2 regions of the Rhodococcus sp. LMD genome follow, and region 2 is predicted to be linked to the other one. Evidence: riboswitches for the same ligand, from Rfam matches in the RefSeq annotation. Region 2 holds a riboswitch; the other holds the start of a gene.

Region 1 (9,241 bases), 2.7 Mb from region 2:
CTCGAGAAGCGCAGCCAGGCGCCCGTTCGTCGCGGTATCGATCGCCGAGGTGGCGGTCACGACGCCGGCTCCTCGCCGTATGTGGCGGAGATCGACGACAACAGGCGCTCCGCCAGCGGGCGGGCCCCGGACCGCTCCGGCGAGATGACGACGACGCTGCCCAGGTAGCTGTTGTTGTCCATTCCCGGCGTGGTTCGGTGACCGGGCCCCTTGAACGCCGCCGAGACCACCGACGGATCGGCTGCGACGGTGTCCACTCCCTCGATTCCGGTGACGACACCCGCCCTCGTCGGCACCAGCATGCTCACGGCTGCGCTCGAGGGCCGTCCGCCGTCACGGTGCTCGTCCGGGACCGCCGGGACGATCGGCTCGCGTCCCAGTGCGAGCTCGACCGCCACCCGCGGCAGGTCGACTCCGCTCACATGCCGGATCAGCTCGGTGATCTGATTGCCGGCCGGCCGTGGATTGATCTCGATGATCCGCGGCCCGGCGGCGGTCAGACGCAGTTCGGTGTGCACCACACCGTGATCGAGGCCCACCGCGTCGATCGCCTCCTCCGCGGCGGCCACCACCTTCGCGCGGTCCCCCTCAGCCAGGTCGGCCGGAAACATGTGCCCGGTCTCCACGAAACCCGACGTCCCACCCAGGCTCTTGTCGGTCACGCCGACCGTGTGGACGTTTCCGCGTGAAATCCAGCTCTCCACACTGAATTCCGGTCCGGCGAGGAACTCCTCGAGCAACACCACCGGACTCCGCCGCTGCCCGCGCGCATTGATCTCGAACCCGCGCAGCGCGTGCACCGCCGACTCGACATCCAGCCAACTGTCCGCGCGTCGCACGAACATTCCCGCACACAGATCGGTGGGCTTGACCACCAAGGGGAATCCCACCAACTCGGCCGCGGTACGGAGCCGGATCGGGTCGTCGACCGAGGCGGTGGTGTGCCGCGGCCCCGGGACACCGACGCAATCCAACACCGCCCGGGTGCGCGCCTTGTCGCAGGCGGTCTCGATCGCCTCGGGTGTCGGACCGGGAAGTCCGAGCGCGGCGGCAATTCGCGCGGCCGTCGGCAGGTAGTAGTCGCAACTGGTGAGGACGCCGTCGATCCTTGCCTCGGCATCGATCCGCCGCGCCGCCTCGAGTGCGGCAGCCGGATCGTTGGTCTCGGCAGTCGCCACCGCGCGACCGAGACGCAGCGGATGCGGGGAGCCGTCCGGCAGGGTGTCCGGGTAGTGCCCCGGTCGTCGGGTCAGGAATGTGAACTCGACTCCCAGGTCGGCAATCGCTCTCGGCAGCAACGTTCCCATTGCCCCGACCCAGCTCTCGACCAGCAGTAGGTGTGCCACACGTGGCCTTCCGCTCGCATCCTCCGTAGTACCCAGCGCCACAGAAGCTACTGATAATCGTTATCGTTAGCAAGACTGGTTGTGCCGGACGATTGCGAGGCCGATGAGAACGGTGGCCCACGAAGGTCCGGCAGCTCGTGCCGATCCGCCGATCGAGCCGGGCTCGATCCCAGGCCGGTCGGCGACCCCGGCGACGCCGGGAAAGCCCGGAACAGCGGTGCGAACGGGGTCGCGACGAACGATTGGCGGGCTGCTCACTCGGCCGGGTCACGGACCCCTTCCTCGTCCGAGGAAGTCGCACGGGAGATCTCGGTACGGATCGCCAGGACGGCGTCCCGGTGCGCTGCATCGGTGGCGACGTTGCAGCCGAGCGCGAGATCCTCGAGGAGAAGACCTCGATGGACCGCGAGGATGCGCGAGGCGACGGACCGGGCCGCGCCCGGTGCCGCGCCCGCAGCCTCGATCGCCGCGGCCATGGGGTCGAGCCATTCGGTCACCACCGGGACGAGGAATGTCTGCTGCAGCTCGGGATCCCGCGTCGCCGCGGTATAGATCTCGAAGAACATGGCGGTTCGCCGGCGCCCATCCGGCGTGTGCGCTTCCGCCCAGGCCAGCTCGAGCCCCTGCGAGATCACGGCGGTCACGTGGGCGGCAGTCACCGACGGCGACGACTCGCCCGCCGGGAGATCACGGATCCGCAGGAGCAGCTCCCGCGAGGCGGCCAGATGGGTCACCAGGGTGCGGTCGACGATCTCGGCGATCAGGCTCTCACGACTGCCGAAGTGGTGGAGGAGATTTCGGGTCGACGTATCGAGCCGGTCGGCCAGCGGACGCAGAGTGAGACCGAACAGCCCGTGCTCCTCGGCGTAGGAGCAGCAGCCCTCGAGGAGTGCGCGCCGACGCTCGACATCCTTGTGGCGACCCATGCCGGCGAGTTTATACTCCACGCGTTTCATGAATCAGACGTGGAAGGAAAAATGGTGATGCAGGCACTGTCCCGCGACGACATCCTCGGGTCGTTCGTCAACAGCTCGCGCAGCAGGATCAGGACGGTGACGTTCCCACCCGACTTCGACACGGTGCGCTGGGCGGAACTCGACTTCCTCGGCTGGACGGACCCCCGAGCTCCGCTTCGCGCGTACCTGATCGCCCGGCACGCCGAGCGGGTGGTCGGAATCGAGTTGCGCCAGGCCGACACCGACGGGTCCCGAAGGCGCAGCACGATGTGCACCCTCTGCCACGCCGTTCACCGCACCGGCGGAACGTCGCTGTTCACGGCGCGCAAGGCCGGCGCCGGCGGCAAGGCCGGAAACAGCATCGGAACCTACATGTGCAGCAACTTCGCATGCTCACTGTATGTGCGGGAGCTGGCGCCTCTGCCCGGCAATCAGCCCGATCGAGCACTGCCCACCGAGACTCGGATCCGCCGGCTCGGGACTCGACTCGGTGGCTTCGTCGGGCGGGTGCTCGACGAGCAGGACCCCTGACCGCGCTGTGCACTACCCGAGCGGCGCCGTCACCCGGGTGCCTTCACGCGAAGGACCACAGTCCCAGACTGTCGCGCAAGGTGGCCCCGGGGTATGCGGTGCGAAACAGGCCGCGGCGTTGCAGTTCCGGGACGACGAGGTCGACGAAGTCGTCCAGCGAATCCGGATACGCCGGACACATCAGGTTGAATCCGTCGCAGGCGCCGGCGACGAACCACTCCTCGATCCCATCCGCGATCGCCTCGGGCGTGCCGATCATCGTCGCATGTCCTCCTCCGGCCGCGAGGTAGCCGAGCAGTTCACGCAGAGTGGGCCGGTGCGTTTCGATGATCCGTTGTACCGTCGCGTAGCGGCCCTGCGGGCCGGAGAACTGATCGAGGGACGGCAGGTCGTCCACCGGCGCGTCGAGATCGTGGCCCGTGTAGTCCTGACCGGTGAAGACACCGAGCTGGGCGAGCGCAGCGTCGATGTCGAGCAACGCGTCCAGGGTCGCCTTCTTCGCCCGGGCCTCGTCCTCGGTGCGACCGACGTAGGGGACGAGGCCCGGCAATATCGCAATCGACGCGGGATCTCGTCCGGCGGCGGCAGCGCGGCCACGCAGATCGGTGGCGAAGTCGAGCGCCGCGGCCGAATCCCACGACACCGAGTACACCGCTTCGGCGTGCCGCGCTGCGAGGTTGCGTCCGGTCTCCGACGCGCCCGCTTGGAACAGCACCGGACGCCCCTGCGGACAACGCGGCACGGTGAGCGGCCCGTCGACGCGGAAGTGCTGACCGCGATGGTCGATCCGACGGATGGCATCGGCGTCGAGGTATCGACCGGCCGCGCGATCGACGAGGATGCCGGCTTCGTCCCACGAGTCCCACAGCGCAGTCAGCACCTCGATGAACTCCTCGGCGCGGCCGTAACGCTCAGCATGGTCCGGCAGCGCGTCGAACCCGTGGTTGCGCGCCTCCGCGTCGAACATCGAGGTCACAATGTTCACCCCGGCCCGTCCACCGCTGATGTGGTCCAGCGAGGCGAGCATCCGCGCCGCATGGAACGGTGTATGGAAGCTCGCGGACACCGTGGTGACCAGCCCGATGCGATTCGTCCTGCGCGCCATGGCGGACAGCGCGGTCAGGGGTTCGAGAAACCACGTGGTCCCGGCCGTGTAGCCCGGGTTCACGCAGTGTCCGTCGGCGAAGAACACCGCATCGAGGCAGCCGCGTTCGGCGGTCCGCGCGAGTTCCTCGTAGTAGGCGATGTCGCCGATTCGCTCCGCCGCGGACGATGGATGCCGCCAGGCCGCCGAATGGTGGCCGACACCGTGGAGAAAGGCGTTCAGATGGAGGGTGCGGGGCTCCGGCATCAGTTCATCACCAGTCCACCGTCGACCACCAGGTTCTGGCCGGTCACTGCTCGCGACCAGTCGGAAGCGAAGAACAGGACGGCGGCGGCGACGTCCGCCGGGGTGGTGACCTTCCGCAGGGGCGTGGAGGCGGCGATCAGGTCGAATACTTCCTCGGGGGTCGCTGCCGATGCGTCGGTGGTGCGCAGCAGCCCGCCGGAGACCATGTTCACGCGGATGCCTTCGGGCCCGAGGTCTGCCGCGAACGTGCGGGTCAGCGACAGCAGTGCCGCCTTGGCGGCGGTGTAGTCGTGATACGGCACCACCGGGTTCTGGAACAGGTTGGTGCCGATGTTGATGACGGTGCCGCCGCCGGCCTCGCGCATGCCGGGCAGGGCCGCCTGGATCGTGTTGACAGCGCCGCCGACGATGCCGTCGAGTTGAGCGGCGAAGTCGCCGTAGCCGATCTCGTCGGCTCTGCGGCGCGCGTCGCCGTTGAAGGAGAAGTCGGGCAGCGCGTTGTTGACCACGGTGGTGACCGGCCGGCCGAACTGTTTCCGGGCCTGCGTGAACAGGACGTCTACCTGCGCGGCGTCGGTCACGTCGGCGGGCAGGGCGATCGCACGGTCCGGGCCGATCTTCTCGGCGAGGGCGTGGGCGGCGTCGCTGCTGTTGCGGTAGTTGACCACGACGGCGGCGCCCTCGTCGGCGAACGCCTGCGCGAGGTGGCGACCGAGACCGCGCCCGGCGCCGGTGACGAGGACAGTCTGGTTCTGCAGGAGCATTGTCTGTTCTTTCCCTTCGGTGGGAAGGGGTTCACCGCAGCGACGGACCACACGGCCGCGCCGGCTCGGCATCCCTTCGCTCGCATGATCGAGATCAGGTTCGACGGGTCTGTCTCTCAGCCGTTTCCGGCACCCCGTGTCGAGTCCGTCGCAAGACTACCCCGGCTGTGCCTGCACGTCGAACTTCGATGTCACATCGGACAACTCGGCAGGCTGCGAAGGATCCCCGCCCGGCACGAGGACGATCCGGCGGCAGTGGGTCGCCTGAACATGGTCCAGAAGAAGCGCTGCCTGTCCTCCGGAATCCGAACCGGCAACGGACAACACTCGCGGCGGTGGACAAGCAGACATCGTCGTTCGGACATCCCTTCGCTAGTACGAACTAGAGCAGGTTCGACGAGTGTGATCTCAGCCCTCCTCCAGGGCACCCCGTGTCGAGAGGATCATAAGGCGTCGACGTCGTTCGGCGGCTCGGTGGGGCCGCGGGAGATGGACGGGTTCGGTGGCGAGCCGGCCGGGGCCACGCCGTACACGGTGCGGTCCGCTTCCCGCGGGTGTGTCGACCTGTGGTGGCGTGCGTGGGGCCCGAAAGCGTTCGTGCGGAACGATCTTGCTCAGGCAGTGTGCCGGTCGACCCACTTCTCGGCGAGTGTGCGAGATCGTCGACGAATTCCGCATTCGTGACGGCCGCAGACGGCAGGGGCCATGGTGTGGCTCACACTCCTGACGGTAGGCTGGACGGCGTGAGTAAGGCCAGTTCGGCGCGCCAACGGTTGCTCGCTTCCGGTTCCGGTGAAGACTTGTCGCGCCGCGCCCGATTGCTGAGCGACGTCCACGACGCGGTGATGTCCGGTCGGACGCCGCCGGTGCCGCCGCGCGACGTCGTCGCCCGGTCGTGGTCGCGTCTTCGGGCAGACGGTGTCAGTCCCGCCCGGTGTGAGGACGTCGTACTCGCGGACACTTCCGAACTCGAGGCGCGCCGTGCACGAAGTGCCCTGAGATCGGTTCTGCCCGAGCTACGCGGCACCCTGACCGAGGTGGCGAGCGACGCGAACTTCATCGTGGTCGTCGCAGACTCGGACGGGGTGGTGTTGTGGCGAGAGGGTGCACGCGACGTGCAGAGGGAAGCCGACGTCCTCGGATTCGTGGAGGGCGCCCGGTGGTCGGAGAAGTCGGTGGGCACCAATTCGGTCGGCACGTCGCTGGTCGAGGACGCTCCGGTGCAGCTCTTCTCGGCCGAACACTACGCGCGGTCCCACTACGGCTGGTCGTGTACGGGGTCACCGGTCCACGATCCACGCTCCGGCGAGGTACTCGGGGTACTGGACATCAGCGGGTCCGCGATGTCGGTGCATCCGGCCACCGTGGCCCTCGTGCAGACGGCTGTGCGATTGGCCGAGTCGATGCTCTGGCGCGAGCATGCCGCCCACCTCGACAGGCTCCGTGCCGATGCGGCACCGGTGCTCGCAGCGACGTGTGGGCCTGCCGTCGTCGTGGACGGTCACGGCTGGGTCGTGGCAGCCAGCGGAATCGGCGTTCCCGAACGACTGGCACCGCCGGGCGGCGACCGGCCGCTGCTCGTGCCCGGTCTCGGACTCTGCGTGCCCGAACCGCTCGGTGACGCATGGCTGGTGCGGCGCCGAGCGGAACGGGCGGCCGTCGAACTCGAACTCGACCTGGGAGCGGCTCCGCGGGCGACGGTGCGGGGGGAGACGGAATGGACGCGCGCCCTGTCACCGCGGCACGCGCAGATTCTGCGGGTATTGGCACGTACCCGGTCGGCCGGTATCGATGCCGCGTCGTTGAGCGAGGCCCTGTTCGGCGACCGGGACCACATCGTTGCCGTCCGTGCCGAGGTCTCCCGCCTGCGTAAGAGCCTCGGTCCCGTGCTGACGCCCCAGCCGTACCGGTTCGCTGACGGTGTCGAAGTTCGTGTGGTCAGGTGAGATCCGCCTGTGCAGATCTCGCTCGGAGCTCCCGCCGTCTCCGCGTCGACGAATCCGGGTAGGAGCGGCACGCGCGCCCTGCTCCCCGGGACTCACAGCGGGGCGGACCGGGCTTCTCTCGGAACATCGTCCCTCCGGGTCGGCGCTGATTCGGCGGCGCGCGAGGCGACGGTGCGCGCAGCGACGAAGTTGCGCAGGTCCGCGCGCAGTCGGGGGTGCAGCCGTATGGCGGCGGGGCTGTCGAGGATCTCACCCAGCCGGGTCAGATATCCCGCGGGGGTCATACCGAATTCGACGAGAAGGTCTCCGGGACTTCCGCCCCCGTAGGGCAGCCAGCGGCGGGCGAACTCGACGATGCGGTCGTCTTCGACGGCGGAACTCATGTGGTCACTCTCCTGGCGGGTGCGCTGCGGCGAGACGGCTGAGAGCAGCCGCGAGTGGACGGCGGTGGTGGGCCATGGCGTCGGCGTAGAGGCGGCCGGCGCGGTAGGAGGAACGCACGAGCGGCCCCGCCAGGACGCCGGCGAAACCGATCTCCTCGGCGGCCTTCGCGTGCTCGACGAATTCTTCCGGCGCGACCCACCGCTCGACTGGGTGGTGCCGCGGCGAGGGACGCAGATACTGGGTGATGGTGAGGATGTCGCAGCCGGCATCGTGCAGGTCGATCATCGCCTGATGCACTTCCTGTGGGGTCTCGCCCAGACCGAGGATCAGGTTCGATTTGGTGATCAGGCCGAAGTCGCGGGCGGCGGCGAGCACACCGAGCGAGCGTTCGTAGCGAAACGCGGGGCGGATCCGCTTGAAGAGCCGCGGCACGGTCTCGAGGTTGTGGGCGAGCACCTCGGGCCGGGAGTCGAACACCTCGGCCAGCAGGTCGGGCTTTCCGCCGAAGTCGGGGACGAGGTTCTCGACGCCGGTGCCGGGGTTGAGGGCGTGGATCTGCCGGACGGTTTCGGCGTAGAGCCAGGCGCCGCCGTCGGGCAGGTCGTCGCGGGCGACCCCGGTGATGGTGGAGTACCGAAGTCCCATCGCGTGCACGGACTCGGCGACGCGGCGGGGCTCGTCCCGGTCGAGGTCGGTGGGTCTGCCGGTGTCGATCTGACAGAAGTCGCAGCGGCGCGTGCACTGCCGCCCGCCGATCAGGAACGTGGCTTCGCGGTCTGCCCAGCATTCGAAGATGTTGGGGCAGCCGGCTTCCGCACACACCGTGTGCAGCCCTTCGCGTTCGACCAGACTCTCGAGTTCGGCATACGCAGGACTCGTCTTGACGCGCGCCTTGATCCAGTTCGGCTTGCGTTCGATGGGGGTCTGCGCGTTGCGGACCTCCAGTCGAAGCAATGTGCGGCCCGACCGGGCCGGCGCCTCGGGTGATGTTCCAGGGGTGGGATTCACGTTTCGTTCGATTCCTGGGCGTGGGGTTCCCGCCGAACCACGGTCCCACGCGGGCCCGCGGTTCGGCGGGACTTGCTACATGTTGATCGGGCGGCCCAGTGCGGCCAGAACCGATTCGTGCATCGCCTCCGACAGTGTCGGGTGCGCGAAGACGACCTCGGCGAGATCGTCGGCGGTCGCCTCCAGGGATCGAGCGATACCGAATCCTTGGATCTGCTCGGTGACATCCGGGCCGACCATGTGGGCACCGAGGAGTTCGCCGCTGTCGGCGTCGAAGATCGTCTTCACGAACCCGTCGGCTTCACCGATCGCGAGCGCCTTCCCGGACGCCTGCAGGTCGAACTGCCCGATCTGGAGGCGGCGGCCGGTCGCACGCGCTCGTTCTTCGGTGAGACCGAGGCTGGCGACCTGCGGCCTCGCATAGGTACAGCCCGGAACGTAGTCGCGGTCCAACGGCCGGACGTGATCCGCACCGGCGAGCTTGTCCACACACAGCACGGCCTCGTGGCTTGCCTTGTGGGCGAGGCAGGGTGCGCCCGCCACGTCACCGATCGCGTACACGCCGAACGCGGTGGTGCGACACCACTGGTCGGTGGTGACGAATCCGCGTTCGACCTCGACGCCGAGTTCCTCGAGGCCGAGGTCCTCGACGTTGCCCTGGATTCCGGCCGCAACGAGAACCCTGTCTACGGTCGACTCGTCGATCGTTCCGTCGGCCGACCGGACGGCCACGGTGACGGCGTTCGTGCCGACCGTCAGTTCGGACACCGAGGCGCCGGTGTGAATCCTGATGCCTCGCTTCTCGAACTGCCGCCGTACGTGGCCCGCGACGGCGGCATCCTCGACCGGCATGATCTGCGGAGCCACCTCGACGAGGGTGACGTCGGTGCCGAGATCGTTGTACAGACTCGCGAATTCGACGCCGATGGCGCCGGAGCCGATGACCAGCAAGGAC
Region 2 (9,241 bases):
TGAAGATCAGCCGGAACGCGAGGGAGTCGGCGGCGTCGACGACGTGTTCCCAGAATTCGAGGGCGGCGACCTGCAGCGTGACGGGGTCGTCCCCCGCGGCGAGGCGTGCCACGGACTCGCGCAATCGGGGTTGCGTCTCGTCCGTCGCGCGGGTGGCCGCGAGGCGGGCGACCTGACGGCCGATGAGTTGCCTGGCTTCGAGGACGCTGCGGACGACACCCCAGTCGGGCCGACCGTCGCGCACGAGCAGCCGCGGCAGCAGTTCCGGCCCGGCCTGGGTGCGGAAATCGCGCACCGAGGTCGCCTCCCCCTGGCGCACCTCCACCAGCCCGGCGTGCGCGAGCCGAGAGAGGGCTTCTCGCACAGCGGGTCTCGACACTCCGAACGCCTCGGCGAGGTGGCGTTCGCTCGGCAGCGACGCCCCGGCGGCGAGGTCGCCGCCGAGCACCCGGGCGGCGATCTGGTCGTACACCTCGCCGGAGGCGGACTTGCGGGCGATCGGCTCGAACATCACGACCCGACCGTAAGCCCCCATCCGGACAGAGGTCAAGTGGTAAGACCAGTTCCCACCACCGTCGGGAGTGGCCGAATGTCACATCGCGTCGGTCAGACCGACGGAATGTCACATTCGGCCGCCCCCCGAGCGGTCAGCTGAAGCCCATCACCTGGTCGCCCCACACCTCGCGCAGTATCTTGTCGGGGTCCGGGACGAGGGTGTCGGTGTTGTCGATCAGGAGGGTCATGCGCTTGTCGGTGTCGTACGGCGCCCAGTGCCGGGATCCGTCCAGGGCGGCCGGCACGCCGTGGTGCGCGAAGGCCAGCCAGCGACGCTGGATCCGGCCCGAGATCGTCGTCGCAGCCTTGCGCCCGCCGAGCCAGAACGTGGGATCGCGATCGAGCGTCCCGAAATTGCCGAAGACGTAGGGCAGTTCGGTGGCATGGCCGGCACCGATCCGTGCCGCCTTGAGCATCGGGGTCGCATGGTCGAACCGGTACACCCACGTCGGCGAGTGGGCGCTGTGCGCGTCGGCGATCCACACCACCGGCATCCGGAACCCCGCGTCCCGCGAAAGAGCCATCGCCCCGGACGTTTTCGTGACATCCGGGTACGCGGAGATGATCTCCGCGATGCGGTCGGGCAGCAACTCCGGGTGGTCCTCGGCGAGGGCGTCGAGCATCGCCTGCACGGAGGCGTCGCTCACCGGCATCAACGGCGACTTCATGAAGCGGAAGATCGACGGCTCGTCCTTGTTGGAGCCGATGATCAGGGGGATCCGGTGCGCGAGCCCCTTCTGGAACGCCGCCACCGGATACTTCGGCACCAGGTCGCGATCGACCACGGGCGCCATCGCGAGCGTGCCGGGGAACTTCGTGGGGATCTCGCCGACGAGCACGTCCCCCGCATCGGTCAGCGCCTCGTGCGGCATGTCCCGCAGCGCCCACACCCGCGCCGGGGTGAGGTCGAGGATCTCGAGGTACCGCTCGGCGACCCGCGCAGCCCGCTCGGACCCGTACGCCGACGTCGCCGGCGGGCTCTGCGCGATGGCCCGGTGGAACAAACCCTCGGCGCGGGGCACGGTCATCAGTGTGGTCAGCGACCCGCCACCCGACGACTCGCCGAACACGGTGACCCGGTCGGGGTCGCCTCCGAACGCGGAGATGCAGTCGCGGACCCACTCGAGCGCGGCGATCTGATCGCGCAGCCCCACATTGGATTCGAAGGTGGTCCCGGCGGTCGAGAACGACGAGAAGTCGAGGAACCCGAGCGCGCCGAGCCGGTAGTTGACCGTCACCACGACGACGTCGCCGCGCTCGGCGAGCAACCGTCCGTCGTAGATCCGCTGACCCGAGTAACCGAGGACGTAGGCGCCGCCGTGGATCCACACCATCACCGGCCGGGGCTCCCCGTCCGGCTCCGGCGCCCAGATGTTCAACGAGAGGCAGTCCTCACCGATCGTCAGCCCCGGATCGATGGGGATCGGGTTGTTGCGTCCCTGCGGCGCGATGGGCCCGAAGCGCCGCGCGTCGAGCACGTCGGTCCACGGCTCCGGCGGTTCGGGGGCGCGGAACCGGAGGTCGCCGGACGCCGGCGCGGCGTACGGGACTCCCTTCCACGTGTAGACGGAGCCGTCGCGGTAGCCGCGTACGTCGCCGTACTTGCAGCCGACGATGAGCGTCTCGGCGTCCACGGTTCCTCCCGAACGAACGGTCTCGGGCCAAGGTACCAACAACAGACAGGTTGCATGCGGAGCCCGGTGGCCCGGGCGGCGGAGGCGGTCTGCGCCGAGTGCTATCGTCGGCTCCGTAGACACGGGGTGCTCCGCACATGCGCGGGGCTGAGATCACACCCGTCGAACCTGATCAGGTAATGCTGACGAAGGGATGTCCTGGCATGACCATGCCTGCCCGCGCGTCGGTCCCGGCAGGGACCGACCGCTTCACCGATCTGCTGTGGGACCGGACCAAGGTCCTGCGCGAGGCCATCGACGACCTCGAGTTCCTGCGCCGCCTCGGCGACGGGACGCTGCCGCTCGACGCGTTCCGCTTCTACATCGAGCAGGACGCCCTGTACCTCGCCGGGTACGCCAAGGCACTCGCCCTGCTCGCGGTGAAGGCCCCGGACCCGGGCACCGCCGCGTTCTGGGCGAACAGCGCGGCCACGGCCGCCACCGAGGAATCCGCCCTGCACCGGGGTCTGCTGACCGGTGGCGTCCTGCCGCCCGCCGAGGACACCCCCGCGCACTCGCCCGCTTGCCTCGGCTACGTCTCCTATCTCACCGCCACCGTCGCCACCGACCCGTATCCGGTGGGCGCCGCCGCGGTACTCCCCTGTTTCTGGATCTACGCCGAGGTCGGCCGCGACCTCGCCGTCCGCGCCGCCGACGTGCTCGCCGCGGATCCCGCCCACCCCTACGCCCAGTGGGTCACCACCTACGACGCGCCCGAGTTCCATGCCGCGGTCGCCGGCGCCCGTGACCTCGTCGACGCCGCGGCGGCAGCCGCCACCGACGCCGAGCGCGACGCCATGGCCGAGGCGTTCACCATCGCCACCCGCTACGAGCTGCTGTTCTGGGACACCGCGCTCAACACCCAGGAGTGGCCGGCCTCATGACCACGCTCCCCCGGCTGCGCCGCCGGTTCACCGTCCTGGCCGCCGTCACCGCCGCGCTGCTGCTCACCGCGTCCTGCGCCGGGAACGGCGACGAGTCCGGCGACACCATCCGATTCGCCCTGGACTGGACGCCGAACACCAACCACACCGGCCTGTACGTCGCCCAGCAGGAGGGCCTGTTCGCCGACGCCGGTCTCGACGTCGAGTTCCTGCCCTACAACAACACCACCCCGGACACCCTCGTCGACGCCGGCAACGCCGAGTTCGGCATCTCCACGCAGGCGCAGGCGACGTTCTCCCGGGCGGCCGGCTCGCGCACCGTCTCGGTGCTCGCGCCGCTGCAGCACTGGGCGACCGGCATCGCCGTCAAGGCGGACCGCGCCGACCTGACCCGGCCCGCGGACCTCGACTCCCGCACCTATGCGGGCTTCGGCGACCCGGGCGACGAGGAGACGCTCGCCCAGGTGATCCGCAACGACGGCGGGCGCGGCGACTTCACCTCGGTCACCCTCGGCACCTCCGCGTACGAGGCCGTGTACTCCGGCACCGCCGACTTCACCGTCTCCTACCTGGCATGGGAGGGCATCGAGGCCGAGCACCGCGGGCTGCCGATGCGCTACTTCCGCTACACCGACTACGGGTTCCCCGACGCCTACGCGATCGTGGTCGACGGCAACGAGGACTGGCTGGCCGAACACCCGGACCAGGCCCGGGCCTTCGTGCAGGCCGTCCAGCGGGGCTACGAGATCGCCGCGCAGGACCCCGACCGCGGCGCTCGCGCGCTGATCGAGGCGAACCCGGGGGCCTTCTCCGACGAGGACCTCGTCTACGAGAGCCAGCGGATGCTGTCGACCGACTACCTGCGCGACGAGAACGGCCGCGTCGGCACCCTCACCCTCGAGCGATGGACCGGGTACTCCCGGTTCCTGTTCGAGAAGGGCCTGCTCTCCGGTCCCGACGGCGCACCGTTGACCACCGAGCCGGACTGGTCGACCTACTTCACCGATGACTACCTCACCCCCTGACCCCACCCGCAATTCCTGGGCGCGGCGCGTGGCCCCGGCCGCGCTGACCGTCGCCGCGCTGGCCCTCGGCTGGCAGCTGTACGTGGCGGTCAGCGGCATCCGCCCGCAGGTGCTGCCCTCCCCCGCCCGGGTCCTCGAGCAGGGGTGGGCGCACCGCACCGACATCGCCGGTCACGCCTGGTCGACGCTGCAGGTCACGCTCGTCGGCTTCGCGGTGTCCCTGGCGGTCGCCTGGGCGCTGGCGATCGTCGTGGACTTCTCGCCGTGGCTGCGCCGGGCCCTGGTGCCGCTGTTCGTGGTGTCGCAGACCCTGCCGATCATCGCGATCGCGCCACTGATGATCATCTGGTTCGGATTCGGGCTGCTGCCGAAGATCCTGGTGATCGCGCTCGCCACGTTCTTCCCCATGGCGATCGGCCTGATCGAGGGCTTCGCGGCCGCGGACCGGGAGGCGGGGGCGCTGCTGCGCAGCATGGGCGCCTCGCGTCGGCAGGAGTTCCGGTACGTGCGGCTCCCGTCGGCGCTGCCCCGATTCTTCACGGCGCTGCGCATCGGGGTCACCTACGCCGTGGTCGGCGCGGTCTTCGCCGAGTACGTCGGCGCCACGTCGGGACTCGGGATCTACATGAGCACCCAGAAGAACTCGTTCCGGACCGATCTGGTACTCGCGGCGGTGCTCGTCACCGCGGTGCTCTCCCTCGCGTTGTACCTGCTCACCTATGCCGCCGAGCGGGTGGTGGCCCCGTGGGCGCTGGCGACGAGGAGCCTGCGGTGAACGCCGTCGCCGTCACCGGCGTGCACAAGGCGTTCGATGGGCGCACCGTCCTCGACGGCGCCGAGTTCGCGGTGGCCGACGGCGAGTTCGTCTCGCTCATCGGCCCGAGCGGCTGCGGCAAGTCCACCCTGTTCGGGCTGGTCGCCGGCCTCGACGTGCCCGACACCGGCGCCGTCACGGTCGCCGGTCGGCCGGCCGCACCGGGACGCGCCGCGCTGATGCCGCAGAAGGATCTGCTGTTCCCGTGGCGCAGCGTGCTCGACAACTGCGCGCTCGGCCTCGAGGTCCAGGGCACGCCCCGCGGTGAGGCGCGGGACCGGGCACGAAAGTTGTTCCCCGCCTTCGGTCTCGCCGGGTTCGAGGAGGCCGCGCCGCGGCAGCTCTCGGGTGGGATGCGGCAGCGTGCGGCACTCGCGCGGACCGTCCTGCAGGGCCGCGACGTGCTGCTGCTGGACGAACCGTTCGGCGCCCTGGATTCGCTGACCCGCACCGAGATGCAGTTGTGGCTGCAGCAGGTGTGGCAGCGCGACCGCTGGACGGTGCTGATGATCACCCACGACGTGCGGGAGGCGCTGCTGCTGTCGGATCGGGTGCTGGTGCTCACGCCCCGCCCGGCGCGGGTGTGCCACGAAGTGTCGGTGCCGCTGCCGCGCCCCCGGGGCCTGGACGCGCTGACGTCTCCGGAGTTCGTGGCGCTCGAAGGCGAACTCGTCGACGTCCTACACAGCACGGGCGCGCGGGGTTCGACACCCCAGGACCCGCGCAGCTCGTCGCTGCGGGACTGACACCGCTCACGAAATATCTAGTGCGAGTTCGAGTTCCGTGAGGGCGTCCTCGAGATGTCCCAGCAGTCGCTGCAGTGCGGGGACGGTGCGGCGGCACCCGACCACGCCGAAGTCGACGGTGTCCGCGGTGTTGGTCAGCGTGATGTTGAGCGCCTGACCGCTGAGCACGACCGACACGGGATAGATGCCGTCGAGCCGGGATCCACCCCGGTACACCGGTTCCCGCGGTCCCGGCACGTTGGAGATGATGAGGTTGAACGGCGGCGGCGCCAGGGCGACCGCGCCCGAGATCGGCGCCAGCGCGAGTCCGGCGATGTTGAGCGCCGACCACACCGTCGCCTGCAGCGGCGTCATCCCGCCGAACAGGGTCTTGCCCTCCGCCATCGAATCGCTGACCGTCGACAGCCGGGTGAGCGGATCCTCGAGATGGGTGCCGAGGTTGCACAGCGTGACCCCGACGCTGTTGCCACCCGAGTCCGACTCGGGGGTGTCCTTCGCGCGCAGCGACACCGGGACCATCGCGATCAACGGGGTCTCCGGCAGCGCCTGCCGCTCGAGGAGATAGGCGCGGATGGCGCCGGCGCACATCGCGACGACGACGTCGTTGCTCGACACGCCGGCCGCGCACCGCACCCGTGTGATGCGTGCGCGGCTCCAGGACTGCGCCGCGAAGCGCCGCGTCCCGTCGATCGGGACGTTGAACATCGATCGCGGGGCCTCGTACGGCAGTGCGACGCGGCGGCCGCCGAGCACGGTCCGCGCGATCCGCAGCGCCACGGGCGCCGCGCCGAGCACGTCGCCGGCCACGGAGCGCACCGTACCGACGGTCGACGTCCGCGCGTGCGTCCCGGATCCGTTCCCGGATCGGGGGCGGGGCGGCAGGTGCCACGGCGCCGGGAAGTCGCGCGCGCTCGGGTCGGTGGTGTAGGTGCGCCGCAACAGCCGCAGCCCCGAGACCCCGTCGAGCAGCGCGTGGTGCATCTTCGTGTAGACGGCGAACCGGCCGTCGGCGAGTCCTTCGATCAGGTACGCCTCCCACAGGGGCCGGTGCCGGTCGAGCAGCCCGCTGTGCAGGCGGGAGACGAGGGTGAACAGCTCGCGGATCCGGCCCGGTGCCGGCAGCGCCGAGTGCCGGACGTGGTACTCGAGGTCGATCTCGTCGTCGACGGTCCACCAGGTGTAGCCGAGGCTCGACACCGGATCGGCCGGTCGCTTGCGGAACAGCTCGTCGACGTGCGCGTCGGCGACGAGCCGGTTGTAGAGGTCGGTGACGTACCCCGGGCCGGCGTCGGGCGGCGGGGTGAACAGTTCCAGCGAACCGAAGTGCATCGGGCGCTCCCGCGACTCGGCGAGCAGGAACATCGAGTCCGTCACCGGCATGTACCCCACGGGGACTGCCCCCTTTCGTCCGCCGTCGCACGCTGGGATGGATCGTACGTCGGTCCCGCGCATGCCGTACCGAATAGATAACAGAAGGGCCCGCGACCTGCGGAAATCACGATGCCCGGTCTCCATCGAGTCACGGTGCTTCGCCCCGGCGGATCGTCGTCGTACTGTCGATCAACCGACCCGGACGAACGTTGCGAAAGCCACGGCGGACGGGCCGCGGAGGACAAGCCGGAGCCGACGAGCGCAGCTCCGCCCGAGCGGACGAGGACGAGGAGGTTCCGGTGACGAGCACCGCGTCGAACCATCCGTCGTTGTCGTATCCGCCCGTACCGCGGCCGGTGCTGCGACGTGAGATCGCCGGGGTGAGCATTCCGTCCCAGGCGCTGACCTTCTCGGTGCGCAGCACCGTCAAGCCGGTCATCGACGCGTGGGCACGCGCCCCGCACCTGCCCTGGCCGACCGGTGTGGTGGACCGCCTCGCGTTTCCCCTCAAGCCGGTCCCCGGCACGCACCGGCATGCGGTGCGGCTGCCGTCCTGCCGCGCCGAGTTCCTCGCCGCGCCGGGCGCCGACGGCTCCACCGCGATCCTGTACCTGCACGGCGGGGCGTTCCTGGTGTGCGGGCTGACCACCCACCGGCAGATGGTCTCGCGCATCTCGTCGGCAGCCGGGGCTCCCGTGCTCAGCGTCGCCTACCGCATGCTGCCGGGGCACCCGATCGAGAGCGCGGTCGAGGACGGCATCGAGGGGCTGCGGTGGCTGATCGCGCACGGCTACCCGGCCGAGCGGATCGTGGTGGCCGGCGACTCGGCGGGTGGATTCCTCACCTTCCAGGTCACGCTCGAGGCGCTGCGGCTGGGCCTCGGCCGTCCGGCCGGCAACGTGGCGCTCTCGCCGCTGACCGACCTCGACACCCGCGGCAAGCTCGCGCATCCCAATTCGTATCGGTGCGCCCTGTTCCCGCGCCGCGCCGTTCCGGCCCTGGCCGACGTGATCGCCCGCATCGACGCCGCCGCCGGCGGGCCTGGTCCTCGCGCGGTGTCCCCGGTCGACGCCGACCTGACCGCCATGCCGCCCACCCTCATCCAGACCGGTTCGGAGGAGATGACGTACGTCGACGCCGAGCTGATGGCCGCGCGTCTCGCGGGCGCGGGTGTGCACTGCGAACTGCAGGTGTGGGAGCGGCAGGTGCACGTGTTCCAGGCCGCGGCGGGCATCGTGCCCGAGGCGGGACGGGCCGTCGCGTCGATCGGGGTGTTCGTCCGCAGCCTGCGCTGACGGGTCGGCTGCCCGCAGCCTGCGCCGACGGCGGCCCGGGCGGCCGGATGTTCCGGGCCCGCCACCGAGTGATGCTGCCCGCCCGGCGACTGTCGGTCCCCCCGGCTAGTGTCGTCACACGGTCCCGCGACAGCGGAAAAGGGGGTGGATCGTGACCGACACCGAGAGCCGATTCGACCGCGACGTCGACCGGTCCTGGAACGAGTTCCGGGCACGTCTCGCCGACCACGTGGCGGCGATGAGCGACGGCGACGGGCTGGTCCTCGAGCCACTCGTCGAGGAGGACACCGGCCCGGCCGGACCGTGCGTGCAGTTCTACGCGTGGGGTGAGGGCCAGGTTCGGTGCGAGGTGCCGTCCAATGCCCACCTCGACTCCGATCGTCGTCTCGGCCCGGGCGACGAGGCGTTGCTCGCCGAGCTCGGCTGGCGCGCACCTTCCCGGGGACCCGACGACCCGGAGGACGGCGGGTCGCCCGCCTACTGGATGGACCGGCCCGCGGCGTGGGCGGACCAGCTCGCGGCCGTCGCGGTGACGGCGCTGCGCCGGGTGTGGGGGGTGCCGCATCCGCTGTTCCTGCGCACCGAGACGTTCGGCACCGGCCGGGCCGACTTCGAGCTGCCCCCGCCGGCCGAGGAGATCCCGCCGCAGGCTGCGCTCCCCCTCGCCGTCGAGACGGCGGGCGAGGAGCACGTACGCGAGCTGATCGAGTCGACACTGCGCGAGCGGATCGGCGACGTCCCGCTGTGGGACGAGGACGGCGACCTGGCGTTGCGGGTCGCGGGGATGGTCGTGTTCGTCGGTGTCGGACCGCACGAGCGCACCGTCGACGTGTTCGCCCCGATCGTCCACCAGATCACCGGACGCACCCGCGCCGCCG

What was found. Region 2 has a riboswitch for thiamine pyrophosphate ahead of ACWPQI_RS08430 (TenA family protein). Riboswitches for the same ligand answer to the same signal wherever they lie in the genome.
Region 1: linked by a shared signal. The riboswitch ahead of ACWPQI_RS20670 (3-oxoacyl-ACP reductase) and the one ahead of ACWPQI_RS08430 (TenA family protein) in region 2 are both predicted to bind thiamine pyrophosphate.

Annotation. Positions count from the first base shown of each region.
Region 1 covers NZ_CM148557.1:4,535,313-4,544,553, forward strand. Annotated here, with positions in the region: gene ACWPQI_RS20645 (hypothetical protein) at 1-60, opposite strand, end outside; gene ACWPQI_RS20650 (ATP-grasp domain-containing protein) at 57-1,346, opposite strand; gene ACWPQI_RS20655 (TetR family transcriptional regulator) at 1,601-2,302, opposite strand; gene ACWPQI_RS20660 (FBP domain-containing protein) at 2,330-2,833, shown strand; gene ACWPQI_RS20665 (LLM class flavin-dependent oxidoreductase) at 2,877-4,184, opposite strand; gene ACWPQI_RS20670 (3-oxoacyl-ACP reductase) at 4,184-4,948, opposite strand; TPP riboswitch at 5,003-5,095, opposite strand; TPP riboswitch at 5,296-5,390, opposite strand; gene ACWPQI_RS20675 (GAF domain-containing protein) at 5,767-6,894, shown strand; gene ACWPQI_RS20680 (DUF3263 domain-containing protein) at 6,987-7,277, opposite strand; gene lipA (lipoyl synthase) at 7,282-8,286, opposite strand; gene lpdA (dihydrolipoyl dehydrogenase) at 8,362-9,241, opposite strand, start outside.
Region 2 covers NZ_CM148557.1:1,792,880-1,802,120, reverse strand. Annotated here, with positions in the region: gene ACWPQI_RS08440 (FadR/GntR family transcriptional regulator) at 1-511, opposite strand, end outside; gene ACWPQI_RS08435 (carboxylesterase/lipase family protein) at 648-2,189, opposite strand; TPP riboswitch at 2,302-2,400, shown strand; gene ACWPQI_RS08430 (TenA family protein) at 2,393-3,112, shown strand; gene ACWPQI_RS08425 (ABC transporter substrate-binding protein) at 3,109-4,137, shown strand; gene ACWPQI_RS08420 (ABC transporter permease) at 4,118-4,912, shown strand; gene ACWPQI_RS08415 (ABC transporter ATP-binding protein) at 4,909-5,697, shown strand; gene ACWPQI_RS08410 (WS/DGAT/MGAT family O-acyltransferase) at 5,704-7,077, opposite strand; gene ACWPQI_RS08405 (alpha/beta hydrolase) at 7,368-8,363, shown strand; gene ACWPQI_RS08400 (T3SS (YopN, CesT) and YbjN peptide-binding chaperone 1) at 8,515-9,241, shown strand, end outside.